DNA from 4 places in the Saccharobesus litoralis genome. Region 1 is predicted to be linked to each of the others. Evidence: predicted binding sites of a transcription regulator. Region 1 holds the regulator's gene; each other region holds the start of a gene.
The links. Region 1 encodes sigma-54, which starts transcription at its own class of promoters, with help from an activator protein. Its sites were predicted from a motif close to GTTGGCACGNNNNTNGNNT; they were not measured.

Region 1 (3,180 bases):
GGCTATTTACCGCAAGATTCATCTATTTTTAGAAAATTGACCGTGCGTCAGAACATAATGGCTATTTTAGAAACAAACAAAGCACTAAATAGCCAACAAAGAGAAAATAAACTTGCAGAATTACTACAAGAGTTTCATATTGAACACATAGTCGATAGTTTAGGAATGAGTTTATCGGGTGGAGAAAGACGTCGCGTAGAAATTGCCCGAGCTTTAGCTGCAGACCCTAAATTTATCCTATTAGATGAACCTTTTGCTGGTGTTGATCCTATTTCAGTACTCGATATAAAAAGGATTATTACCCATTTAAAAGACAGAGGTATTGGCGTATTAATTACCGATCATAACGTAAGAGAAACGCTAGATGTTTGCGAAACAGCCTATATTGTTAGCCAAGGTAATCTCATTGCCTCTGGCAAACCGGAAAGTGTGTTAGCAAATAAACAAGTGAGAGAAGTGTATCTTGGCGAACAGTTTACACTTTAATGATGGTAAGCCAGCCTGTAACCGTGGCCAATAAACCGATTAGATAATGAAACAATCGTTACAATTAAAATTTAGCCAACAACTGACCATGACACCTCAGTTGCAACAAGCCATTCGCTTGCTGCAATTGTCGACCTTGGATTTACAACAAGAAATTCAAGATGCGATGGATGCTAATCCTCTGCTTGAACATGAAGAACAAGATAGTTTTGACAGCAACGAAAGCTTAGATTCAATCAAGGAGCCAGAATCTAACCTGCTAAATGGCTATGACGACACGCCAGAGCCTATTGCCGATACCAAACAAGAACTAGAGCGGACAGAAATTCCAGACCAATTAGTCACAGATACCACTTGGGATGACCATCTATCCCAGGGTGCCAGCCCAGCAGCTAAAAGCTCAAGTTATTCTGTTGCAGACGATACAATTTACCAAGGCGAAACCACTGAAACGATCCGTGACCACTTGTATTGGCAAATGGACCTGACCCCATTCTCACCAACCGATCAGGCAATTGCCACCGCAATTATCGATGCGGTAGACGACAGCGGTTATTTAACCGTTAGCGCTGAAGATATATTAGAGAGTATGGGCGATGACGAAGTTGAGCTAGACGAAGTTGAGGCTGTACTGAAACGCATTCAGTTATTTGATCCTATTGGTGTTGCGTCAAGAACCGCGCAAGAATGCTTACTGGTACAACTCAATCAATTTAGCCCAGAGACGCCTTGGCTTAAAGAAACTAAACAAATCATAGCCAATCATATCGACTTACTTGCCAATCGAGATTATCGAACCTTAAGCCGAAAAAGCCGGTTGAAAGAAGATCAACTGCGGGAAGTGATGAAACTCATTCATTCACTCAACCCTCGCCCTGGCAATGCAGTCATCGCGGAGGAAGCACAGTATATTGTCCCGGATGTTTCAGTGCGCAAAGAAAAAGATTCATGGATTGTTGAGCTAAATCCGGAAAGTGTGCCTAAACTTAAAGTAAACCAAGAATATGCTGCATTAAGTCGCACTGCGAAAAATTCAGCGGACACTCAATTTATTCGTTCTCATATGCAAGATGCAAAGTGGTTTATTAAAAGTTTGGAAAGCCGTAACGATACTTTACTCAAGGTCGCAAACTGCATTGTTGAACACCAACAAGGCTTTTTTGAGTATGGTGATGAAGCCATGAAGCCTATGGTGTTAAACGATATTGCCGAAGCAGTTGAAATGCATGAGTCGACAATTTCACGTGTGACTACACAAAAATACATGCACACGCCGCGCGGTATTTTTGAACTAAAATATTTCTTTTCCAGCCATGTCAGCACTGAGAATGGCGGCGAATGTTCATCTACCGCTATTCGCGCATTGATTAAAAAATTAGTAGCCGCTGAAAACCCAGCTAAACCGCTAAGTGACAGTAAAATCACCGACCTGTTAGCTGAACAAGGTATTCAAGTCGCTCGCCGTACCATAGCTAAGTACCGAGAAGCTTTGTCGATTCCACCATCAAACCAACGTAAGAGCCTACTTTAGGGCTCGCAACCATAGAAGGAAAAGCCTATGCAAATCAACTTAACTGGCCGCCATGTAGAAGTGACCGAGGCTTTAAAAACGTATGTCGACACAAAGTTTGCAAAACTAGAGCGACATTTTGATCATATAAACAATGTATATGTTATCCTAAGCGTGGAAAAGTTAGTGCAAAAAGCGGAAGCGACTTTGCATATTAACGGCGGAGAGATATTTGCCACGTCCGATCACCAGGATATGTATGCAGCGCTTGATTCATTAATTGACAAGCTCGACAGGCAAGTAATCAAACATAAAGAAAAATTAAAGAGTCATTAATCTGCTCAATGGAAATTGAACAACTAATCACTCCGGACTGCGTATTTTGCGCAGTTCCGGCTAAAAGCAAAAAAAGAATCCTTCAAGTTATTAGCCAATATGCGGCTAAACAGCTAGGGCAAACTGAAATACAAGAACAAGACATACTTGATGCCTTGCTAGCACGTGAAAAACTCGGCAGCACAGGTATAGGTCAAGGTATTGCCTTACCTCATGGTCGTCTTAATTGTAATAAAAGTTTAGCTTTGTTGTTAACCTCAGACGAAGCCATTGACTATGACGCGATAGACAATGCCCCAGTCAAAGTTTTCTTCGCATTACTTGCCCCTGAGTCTGAATGCCAAGACCACTTAAAGTCACTAGCACTAATAGCCGAAAAACTATCTGATAAAACTGTACTTAAAAGTGTGAAAAACGCTATAACCAATCAAGAGTTATACCAAGCAATCACTAATTAAGTTTGTTGTTAAGTTTATGGCAAGTTAAGTTCATGACTATAAATAGCTGAAAATAGTGGTATATTCTACTTGCTTATTTCAATAGGTTGTTAGTTTTAAGGAAAAACGATGTTACAGCTAGTCATTTTCACTGGTCGCTCAGGATCAGGTAAAACCGCTGCGTTACATAACCTTGAAGATTCAGGTTACTATTGTGTCGACAATATGCCGCTAGAGCTTTTGCTGTCGCTCATCAATACAATGCAAGGCAAAGCCGATAAAGTTGCGGTGACATTAGATATTCGTAATCTAACGTCTCCTTCTGAGAATCAAGTTTCCACCTATTTAGAGACATTACGTAATAAAGTCAGCTTACGTGTTGTTTACCTTGATTCGACTAATACCGCTTTG
Region 2 (3,180 bases), 1.7 Mb from region 1:
TGCCATTTTTATGCTCGACAGACGTAAGCTGACTGCCAGCTTGCGATAGTTGACCACTTTTTTGCAAATCAGCATCTATGTTTAAATCTGCGGCTTGATTACTTTCGTCAATTGCAGTTGTTTTAACTGGTTGTTCGTTGGCACTGTTGGTCTCTTGCTGAGCTGGTTGCTGTAATTTTATAGGCTTAGTTTGCAGATCATTTCCAGTGTTATCAGATTTAGTCGCCTTAGCAAATGGTTTTTCTGCTTGATGACTCACTATCGGCTGTGAAGACTGATCAAGCTTGACCTCAGCATTGGCCTTATTACCCTGGCTTTTGTCGTGATTAACTCGCTCATCATGCTTGACCTGACCATTTACCAATGACTGTTCGACATCACCTTTTTGTACACCTGATACAACTTTACCTGAGGTTTGCTTATTTAACTCATCAGCTTTTTTTGAGGCTTTATCAATTAACGACCCGTCTTGCAGTTTTGTCAGTGAATGTTGTTTTGACTTATCTTTTTGCTCAGCTGTTGACGAACTATCATTTTGCGTAACCAATTTAATTGCTTTAGTACTAACATCATTGCTGTTTATGCTATCTGGGTTAGTACTTTTTTTAACATCAGAACTTTCTGAAGACCTTATTTTATTGGCGGTTTCTATCTCAGTCTTACCCTCAGTCTTACCCTCTGCCTTACCAAACTTACCAGTTAAATTATCATCAGCCTGCTTAAGCTGATTATTAGCACTCGCTGGCTCTGTGGCATTTTTATCTAGTGTATTAATTTCTTTTACTTTATTACTGGCTTTATTACTGACTTCAGGTGATTCAGCCGCTGACGATTGTGCTTCACCTTTTTCAGTCGTTTTTAAGTTTGTAGTATCCGCCGGCGAATTCACTGATTTATCAGCTAATACCTGCTTTGCTTGTTGGTCGCCATTGTCATCTTTAGCCACTTTATTTGCGCTAATGTTAGCTTTCTTACTGGATTCAATTAATGACAGCAACGCTGCGGTATCCGAGTTATCATCGGCTAAATTTAGCTCGCTTTTATTAATCGTTTTATCTTGTTTGGCATCAATCGAGTTAACGTCCTCGTTTATTGGCTTTTTAGGCAAGTCATTGTTTGCTGGTGGTTGACCTTTATTCTCCATCCCAGATGATGCAGCTTGCTCTTGTTTGCTATCTGCTACAGGCTTTCCATCGTCATGCGGACTTTTTACTGTTTGATCTTCTTTTGAGCGCGGATTGATGTGCTCTGCAGCAGGTGGTTGCTGATTCGACGCTTGCCGATTTGATGGTTGCCGAGTTTCGTTTGCCAATGCAGCTTCGGCTGCTCGCTGTTGATCTGCCCTATTTTTTCTAACCTCGGCGAACTGCGCTTCAATTTTTTGCGAGTCGTTTAGCACGTCAGCAAAATCTCGACCATAACCAGATTGTTTTTCGTTATTAGCTAACAGCACATCTGTATTAGTTGGTGTAGATTGATTTATCTCTAATTGTGGTGCGGCAACGAATTGCATATATGTTCCTCAATAATTGCGACTTAAGCGGCAAATAATGTCGAGATTTGATAAAAATGGCCGATAACAGCGATTTAATCTTTAACTATTTAAATGGTTAGCAAGCTTTGTTCCAAAACACTCTCGCTACCCTAAAGTCATGTTTTTAAGTCAGCTGTTTACGCACAAACTGCTGCATAGCAAATTCATCAAACATTTTTTGTTCAGCTCGCTGCTCTGCTAGCTGCATAGCCTGCTTCTGTTTATCAATCAAAGCTTCAATCGCTTTGCGCTTCCGTTGTTGGTTAAGCCACAATGCTCGTCGCTGATCGACCACTTTACGCGCTGTGGTGACTTTATTCGCTTGTAATGAGCACGCTTGATCTAACTTTCCAATAAACGCCTGAAAACGATTCATTTGTTGAATATCAACCCCTGCTCGACCGCGGTCCATCACATCTTGCATATATTGCGCTTTATGCTCGTTTAAGGCTTGCTGGCGCATTTCGTGCTCTTGCAGATCTTGCTGGGCTTTAGCAAAATCAGACGCCATTTTATCTTCTTTGCGTTGTTCCATTTCAACAACTAAGTACAACTGTTTATTAACCACAACTCATTCCTTAATTGGCTCTAAATTGCTGAGTTAAATCATCCAGCGCCGACAAGCATTCATCGTATGGAATAATCTGTTGCATTTTTTGCTGTAAAAACTCATCGATTTTTGGCTTAAGTTGAATAGCGGTATCAACAATAGGATCGCTGCCTTTGTTATATGCGCCTATGGTAATTAAATCTTGGTTTTTTTGATAAGACGAATAGAGGGTTTTAATCACTCTGGCTTGATCTTGATGCAGTTCACTCGTCACCGCAGGCATGACACGAGAAATAGATTTAGCCACATCAATTGCTGGGTAATGTCCAGCATCGGCCAATTCACGAGATAAAACAATATGACCATCTAATATTGCCCGAGACGCATCTGCAATAGGATCTTGCAAATCATCGCCTTCTGACAACACGGTGTAAAAAGCGGTTATCGAACCTTGACCTTCACCGCCATTGCCAGCGCGCTCGACCAAAGCAGGTAACTTTGCAAAAACAGATGGCGGATAACCTTTGGTTGCCGGCGGCTCACCAATGGCTAAGGCAATTTCACGTTGTGCTTGTGCATATCGCGTAATTGAATCCATTAGCAGTAATACATCCATTCCCTGATCGCGGAAATACTCAGCCACTGACACTGCTGTTTCGCAGCCTTTTAAGCGCATCAACGGCGAGTTATCAGCAGGTGCAGCGACTACCACAGAGCGAGCTCGCCCTTCTTCGCCAAGTATCTCTTCGATAAACTCTTTTACTTCTCGTCCCCGCTCGCCAATTAATCCAACAACAATAACATCAGCGGCCGTGCCGCGGGTCATCATGCCCAGTAGCACTGACTTACCGACACCTGAGCCGGCAAAAAGTCCCATTCGCTGACCTTTCCCCACAGTAAGCATGCCATTGATAGCCTGTATACCAACATCAAGCGGCTCTGATATTTGTCGACGCGAAAGTGGGTTAATCGCTTTATTCACTGCAGCTGTACGTTGTTGACTAGCAATTGAACCTTTACCATCCAGTGGTCTCCCAGCACCATCGATAACTCGGCCAAGTAAATGCATTCCAACGGGTATGCCTTGCTCGCTAGA
Region 3 (3,180 bases), 1.7 Mb from region 1:
TCACGCTTTTGTTCTATTTCATATTCTTGACGAGATCGTGATGATAAAGCGTCTTGTGAACCTGAGTTGAGTAAGCGGCCATTGTGATCGGTCACTGTCACTCGAGCCGGTTCTAACCCCTGAACCGCTGAGGCGACAATATCAACCACAGAGTCCACCTCTTCAGCTGATAGTTGACGGTTTTTAGCAACACTTAAAACAACGGTCGCACTGGGTTTTTTCTCATGACGGGCAAATACGTTTTCTTTAGGAATAGCAAGTAAAACACGGGCGCGTTTAATGCTTTGTAATTCTTCAATGGTTTGTTTAATACTCTGCTCGCGAGCGTATTTAAGACGCTCACGCTCAACACGCTGACTCACCCCAAAACCCATATCTTTTAGTAAGATATCTTCACCTTCTGTGGTTGAGCCTTCCATTCCGGCTCTAGCCAGCGAGAGTTTGATGTTTTGATACTCATCTTCTGCAACCTTAACTATGTTGCCTTCGAGTACATATTCAATTTGGTTTTGATCAAGAAAGTCTAATGTCTCGATCAATTCTTGCGTTTCGTATTTGCCTAACGGTCTAAGCTCGGGCTCGTTTGCCCACAAAATAATAAACAAGGCAATAGCTAAACATATTGTCAGAGCTAAGATAAGCGTGACTTGACGTAAGATATCAACATCTTTTAGCGCGCCCATAAAGCCCGATTTTTGTTCTTCACCTAATGCTGAATCTGAGCCAGCCGTTGAAGCTAAGGCGCCGCCATCTGCTAATGCGATATCTGTTGTTTCTGCTTGTTCTGCCACTCTACTATCCCCAGTCTATTTATTGACTATACCGGCATTTGCATAATTTTTTGGTAAGCTTCAAGCACTTTATTACGTACTTGAACAGTCGCTTCAAATGCGACGCCTGATTTTTCTTTGGCGATCATAGCATCTGCGAGGGTAACATTGCGATCTCCCATTTCAAATGCTGTCACTTTTTCCTTCGAGGTTTGCCCTAATTCGTTGACATTATCTATGGCTTTTTCCAGCATATCAGCAAAATTACTTGACGTTGGGTTAATAACATTTCGATCGACTTTACTGTCTGACATGATGCGATTTTGCGCTTGATTTGACATCGATTGCATATCTGCATACAAATTATTCGCTGCTAAGTCGTAAGATCCAATTTTCATCTTAATCCCCTCGTATTTAACTTGTCTTGAATTCAGCTTAATTTCAATTAGCCGAATAATTGACATGGTTAAGCTCTTACAAGGGTAAATGCACGAGGTGTGCCAAAATGAATGACTTTTTCAGGAAAGGATAAAAGGGGAACAAAATAATTTAAATATCAATCACTTAGGGTAATTAGAATAGTTAAATTTTTAGGTCCCCTTTGCTGGGTAGTAGTAAGGGATGTCAGTGTCGGTTTTTCGACACTGAAAATTCGGGCGCTGAAAAACGCATTAAACTGGGATAGTAATACCTTGATCACGCATTTTGGCAATTTTATATCTTAATGTGCGTGGACTTATGCCTAGCTTGTCTGCGACTAAATTTCGTTTGCCGTGAAATGCCACTAAGGTATCTAAAATAATTTGTTGCTCTTGTTTTTGAATTTCATCACCGAGACGCTCTGGTTTTTCTTCTTCGGGTGTTTCAATCACAACAGGCTCTGTCATTGCGGTATCCGCTTCTAACAAAATATCCATTTCGCTAATTTGCGTTCCCGTGGCTAAAATCAATGCACGTTGAATAACGTTATCAAGTTCTCGAACATTGCCCGGCCAAGAATGTTGCATAAGTTTATTGCGAGCTTCTGGTGTTAACAGTGGAACAACTTGACCGCTGCGCGCACAATGACGCTCAATCAAAGTTTCTGCTAACGGCAAAATATCCAGCTTTCTGTCTTTCAATGCTGACCAAGTTAAAGGAAATACATTTAAGCGGTAATATAAATCTTCACGAAAGGTGCCATCGTTAACAGCTTGTTTCAAATCACGATTACTAGTCGCTATCACTCGAACATCTAAATTAATGGTTTTATTTGAGCCTAATCGCTCCACTTCGCGCTCTTGTAACACTCGCAATAATTTAGCCTGTAAGCCCAAATCCATTTCGGTGATTTCATCTAATAAAATGGTTCCACCTTGCGCTTGCTCAAATTTTCCAGGGCAAGCTTGTAACGCACCGGTAAACGCGCCTTTTTCATAACCAAATAATGTTGATTCCAGCATATTCTCTGGAATGGCCGCACAATTAATCGCCACAAAATTTTCTTGCTTGCGTGATGACTGTTCGTGTACGTAACGGGCTAACACCTCTTTACCTGATCCGCTTGGCCCATTGATCATCACATTGGCTTCTGAACGAGCTACTTTCGCCGCCAGTCGCAATAGATTTTTACTAGACTCTTGTGCCACAACGGGCTCAAAACTCGGCTCATTTTGTTGAGGAATATAACGGCTAACTAAATTAAGCAAAACTTCAGGCGAAAAGGGTTTGCTTAAATAATCAGTAGCGCCATCACGCATAGCTTGAACCGCATCATTAATATTGGCAAATGCTGTCATTAACAGTACGGGTAAATTCGGGTTATTTGCTTTAATGGAGCGCAGAAGAGATAAACCATTTATCCCCGGCATTTGCACGTCACTAACCACAATATTAATGCTGTGTTCTTTAAGCCTAACTAACGCTTGCTCACCACTGTCAGCTTCAACCGCTTCGTACCCAGCCAATGCGAGTGTGTCAACAACAGCTTCTCTTAGTGCTTGGTCGTCTTCAACAACCAGTACTTTTGCATTTTGATTTTCCATTATTGTCTCCTAATTTTGACCAGATACTTGGGCTAATGCCGGTATCACTTCATGAGCAATCGGTAAGTTAAGTGAAAAACAAACCCCTTGCCCTAACTCAGATTGCAATTCAACCTGACCTTTATGTTGTTCTATCACTGAGCGCACGACGGCTAAACCTAACCCCGTGCCTTGTGGGCGTGTGGTATAGAAAGGTTCAAAAGCTTGACGCTGTTGTTCTTTATTCATACCAGGGCCATTGTCACTCAGCTTGATACACACTTTATCAGGATCATTGGCATGGCGCTCAGCACTGAGCTTAATCACTAAATTTTGATTTTTAGCTTGGATACTATTGTGAATTAAGTTTTGCACTGCGCTAGCTAAGGCGTTCTTGTTACCCAAAA
Region 4 (3,180 bases), 910 kb from region 1:
TGGTTTTAATCACGCGTTCGTTAACTGCGTTCTGGGTTTTAAGTTCGTTTAATTTAACGGCACATTGTTCAACAAGCTGGCTAAATTTGGCTTCTGATTTCAATGCGCTTAAATTGGGTAGTTGAGATAGCTGAGCGTCAAGTTCGGTAATGGTAGTAAGTGTCTTGACCTTACTCTCAGCTATATCAATAATTTTTGCAGGGTCGCGGTGCGTGAAAGCGTCTAATTCTTGCGATAATAAACCTGACAACTCTTCGAGCTGTTGCATTTGTTGATTTACGATTTCAAATGCGTTTGTCATAAAGTCTTACAGCCCGAAAATATTGCCTTCTTTGGTGATCATATTAGCGGCTAAACGCTCAGCATCAACTTTGTATGAACCATCTGCAATAGCCTTCTTAATTTTATCAACTTTCTCTTGATCAAAACCAGAAGACGCATTTGCTTTTTTAGTTGCATTGTTCAATTGTTGCGCATTATTCGTTAGCGACACTGAATCCTGACGCGCGGTATTAGCTTGTGCCTGAGCACTTTGCTGCGCACCTTGATTATTTTGTTGCTGAACTTGCTGTTGTTCAGCTTGCCTAGCTGTGACTTGGTTGTTCGCCAAGTTATTGATATTTATAGCCATTGTATTTTCCCACTACCAATAATATTTTTACTACACCTATATTATCGGTTTGTTCGCTCATTTCTTTAGGATAAATTACAAATTAATTTGTACTTTTCCTATGTCACTGACTCGCGCATTAATAATGCGGTTTGATGAGCTATTTCTGACCCTAATTACATCACCAAAACTGCCGTCTGACAAGGCATATCCGCTTGCTTTAACAGTTAAACCTTTTGTATTGGCTTGTATTGTAACGAGTTCGTTCTTACAAACAAAGCATAGATTATTATTCATTATAGCTTGTCCTGGCAAAATTTGCTGCTTTGCTTTGGCGCCAATGACTTGCTCTAAGTCGGAAAGGCTATTTTTCCGTGCGTATGATTTATCAAGCATGGCTAATTTCATACTACTCGAATCTAAAATATCGCCTTTGCCAATAGTTTGACTCGCAACCAGTATAGGTACCAGCACTTTCATTTGCACGGGAACGTAAAGTGACCAACCAGCACTGTCTAAACAACGTACACGCACGGTTAAATTACGCGAATATCCAGAAACATTAGGTGCTGTCATGGAAAGTTCAGACTCGCAGGGTTTAATTTTTATTCGAGGATCTATACTTGTAGCCACGCCGGTAACGTTTTCTCCCTGTTGTTTGGGGTAAACACTTTCGGCGTGTTGACTTGCGAGAGTCTGAATTTGGTCTTTACTGTATAAAACAGCATTGGCGGGTTTTATACAGTAAAAACAAAATAAAAATATTGTCAGTGAAAAACGTATCATTAGTGCTACTCTTTTATAAATAAGTTTTTTTTACAAAATCCCTAGGTGTTTTTGCAAAAAAACGTTATAAATTAACGTACTAACTGCGTCAAAATTCTTGCGCTATCAGGCTTCATAATGTTTTAAAGCAAAATGTGAGCCGATTTTTACCGAATTGGAGAATGCAATGGCGGGATTACTCGATACAGTAAACCAACGAACTCAACTAGTCGGCCAGAATAGACTCGAGCTGCTTTTATTTAAATTAAACGGCAGACAACGGTATGGAATTAATGTGTTTAAAGTTCGTGAGGTTTTACAATGCCCGCAACTTACGTCGCTACCAAAACGTAACCCTTATGTGAGAGGGGTTGCACATATTCGCGGTCAAACTATCTCTGTTATCGATTTAAGCGCAGCCACTGGTGGGCGTGAAATTCCTGATATTCAGAATTGTTTTATTATCATTGCTGAATATAACCGCTCGGTTCAAGGTTTCTTGGTTCATTCAGTTGAACGCATTATTAACATCAACTGGGAATCGATTATGCCACCACCAAAAGGCACGGGGCGATTCAGTTATTTAACGGCGGTTACAGAAGTTGATAAAGAGCTGGTTGAGATTTTGGATGTGGAAAAAATCCTGAATGAAATCATGCCGATGTCAACGGAAGTCAGTCAGGAGATTATTGATAAACCAATCGCTAAAGATGTCAGTGAAAAATGCATCTTTATTGCGGATGATTCGTCGGTTGCCCGTAATCAGGTTAAACGAGCGTTGCAAGGCTTTAATATTCCAATTAAGTTAGCGGTTAATGGCAAAGATGCATTGGAACAATTGGCTGAATTGGCACAAGAAACCGGTGACGTGTGTGATAAAGTCGCTTTATTGATCTCGGATATTGAAATGCCAGAAATGGACGGCTATACCTTAACTGCAGAAATTAAAAATAATCCTAAATTGAGCCGCTTGCGGGTTATCTTGCATACTTCATTGAGTGGTGTATTTAACCATGCGATGGTTGATAAGGTTGGAGCCGATGATTTTATTGCTAAGTTTAATCCAGATGAATTGGCCGGAGCGGTACAAAAATGGCTAAATGTAGATTAATGGGTTGAGGCGAGTTGCGTGGCTAAAACCATTCAAGATACAGAGTACAAACAATTTTGTTCATTTTTGGAACATCAGTGCGGGATCGTGCTGGGTGATAATAAACAATACTTAGTTAAAAGCCGACTTAGCCCGCTTATGGCGAAGTTTGGCTTTGATTCTTTGTCTGAATTATTAAAAAAAACTTCAAGTGTAACCGAGCGTAATTTACGTGCGGCAGTGGTTGATGCAATGACCACTAATGAGACATTATGGTTTAGAGATTCCTACCCATTCCAATTACTTGAAAGAGATATTTTACCTAGCTTTGGTAATAAGCATGTCAAAATTTGGTCGGCTGCGTCTTCTAGTGGCCAAGAACCTTATTCGATTGCAATGACCGCGTTGGAATATCGTCGAAAATTTCCTGGGCAAGGTAATATTTCTATATTGGGCACTGATATTTCGCCATCTATGCTGGATATATGCAAAGCCGGTGAATACGACAGTTTAGCCTTGGCTCGTGGTTTATCGCCTGAGCGCAAGCGTCAGTTTTTTGAACCGACGGAAGGTGGCTGTATGAGATTAAAGCCCGAGGTTAAACGCCTTACGTCATTTCGGCAGGTAAATTTGTTAGACAGTTATACGTTATTGGGTAAATTTGACATTATATTTTGTCGTAACGTATTAATTTATTTTTCAGCCGATTTAAAAA

Region 2: C2869_RS13415 (flagellar hook-length control protein FliK) is a predicted target of sigma-54. The motif match lies at 1,612-1,630, and genes of this name have one in related genera.
Region 3: fliE (flagellar hook-basal body complex protein FliE) is a predicted target of sigma-54. The motif match lies at 1,257-1,275, and genes of this name have one in related genera.
Region 4: flgA (flagellar basal body P-ring formation chaperone FlgA) is a predicted target of sigma-54. The motif match lies at 1,522-1,540, and genes of this name have one in related genera.

Annotation. Positions count from the first base shown of each region.
Region 1 is NZ_CP026604.1:5,396,366-5,399,545, forward strand. Features, by position in the region: gene lptB (LPS export ABC transporter ATP-binding protein) at 1-486, shown strand, start outside; gene C2869_RS20625 (RNA polymerase factor sigma-54) at 533-2,017, shown strand; gene hpf (ribosome hibernation promoting factor) at 2,045-2,332, shown strand; gene ptsN (PTS IIA-like nitrogen regulatory protein PtsN) at 2,341-2,790, shown strand; gene rapZ (RNase adapter RapZ) at 2,899-3,180, shown strand, end outside.
Region 2 is NZ_CP026604.1:3,738,019-3,741,198, reverse strand. Features, by position in the region: gene C2869_RS13415 (flagellar hook-length control protein FliK) at 1-1,513, opposite strand, end outside; gene fliJ (flagellar export protein FliJ) at 1,659-2,102, opposite strand; gene fliI (flagellar protein export ATPase FliI) at 2,113-3,180, opposite strand, start outside.
Region 3 is NZ_CP026604.1:3,731,751-3,734,930, reverse strand. Features, by position in the region: gene fliF (flagellar basal-body MS-ring/collar protein FliF) at 1-791, opposite strand, end outside; gene fliE (flagellar hook-basal body complex protein FliE) at 818-1,168, opposite strand; gene C2869_RS13380 (sigma-54-dependent transcriptional regulator) at 1,442-2,794, opposite strand; gene C2869_RS13375 (sensor histidine kinase) at 2,804-3,180, opposite strand, start outside.
Region 4 is NZ_CP026604.1:4,486,461-4,489,640, reverse strand. Features, by position in the region: gene flgN (flagellar export chaperone FlgN) at 1-301, opposite strand, end outside; gene flgM (flagellar biosynthesis anti-sigma factor FlgM) at 308-631, opposite strand; gene flgA (flagellar basal body P-ring formation chaperone FlgA) at 707-1,396, opposite strand; gene C2869_RS16700 (chemotaxis protein CheV) at 1,563-2,486, shown strand; gene C2869_RS16695 (CheR family methyltransferase) at 2,505-3,180, shown strand, end outside.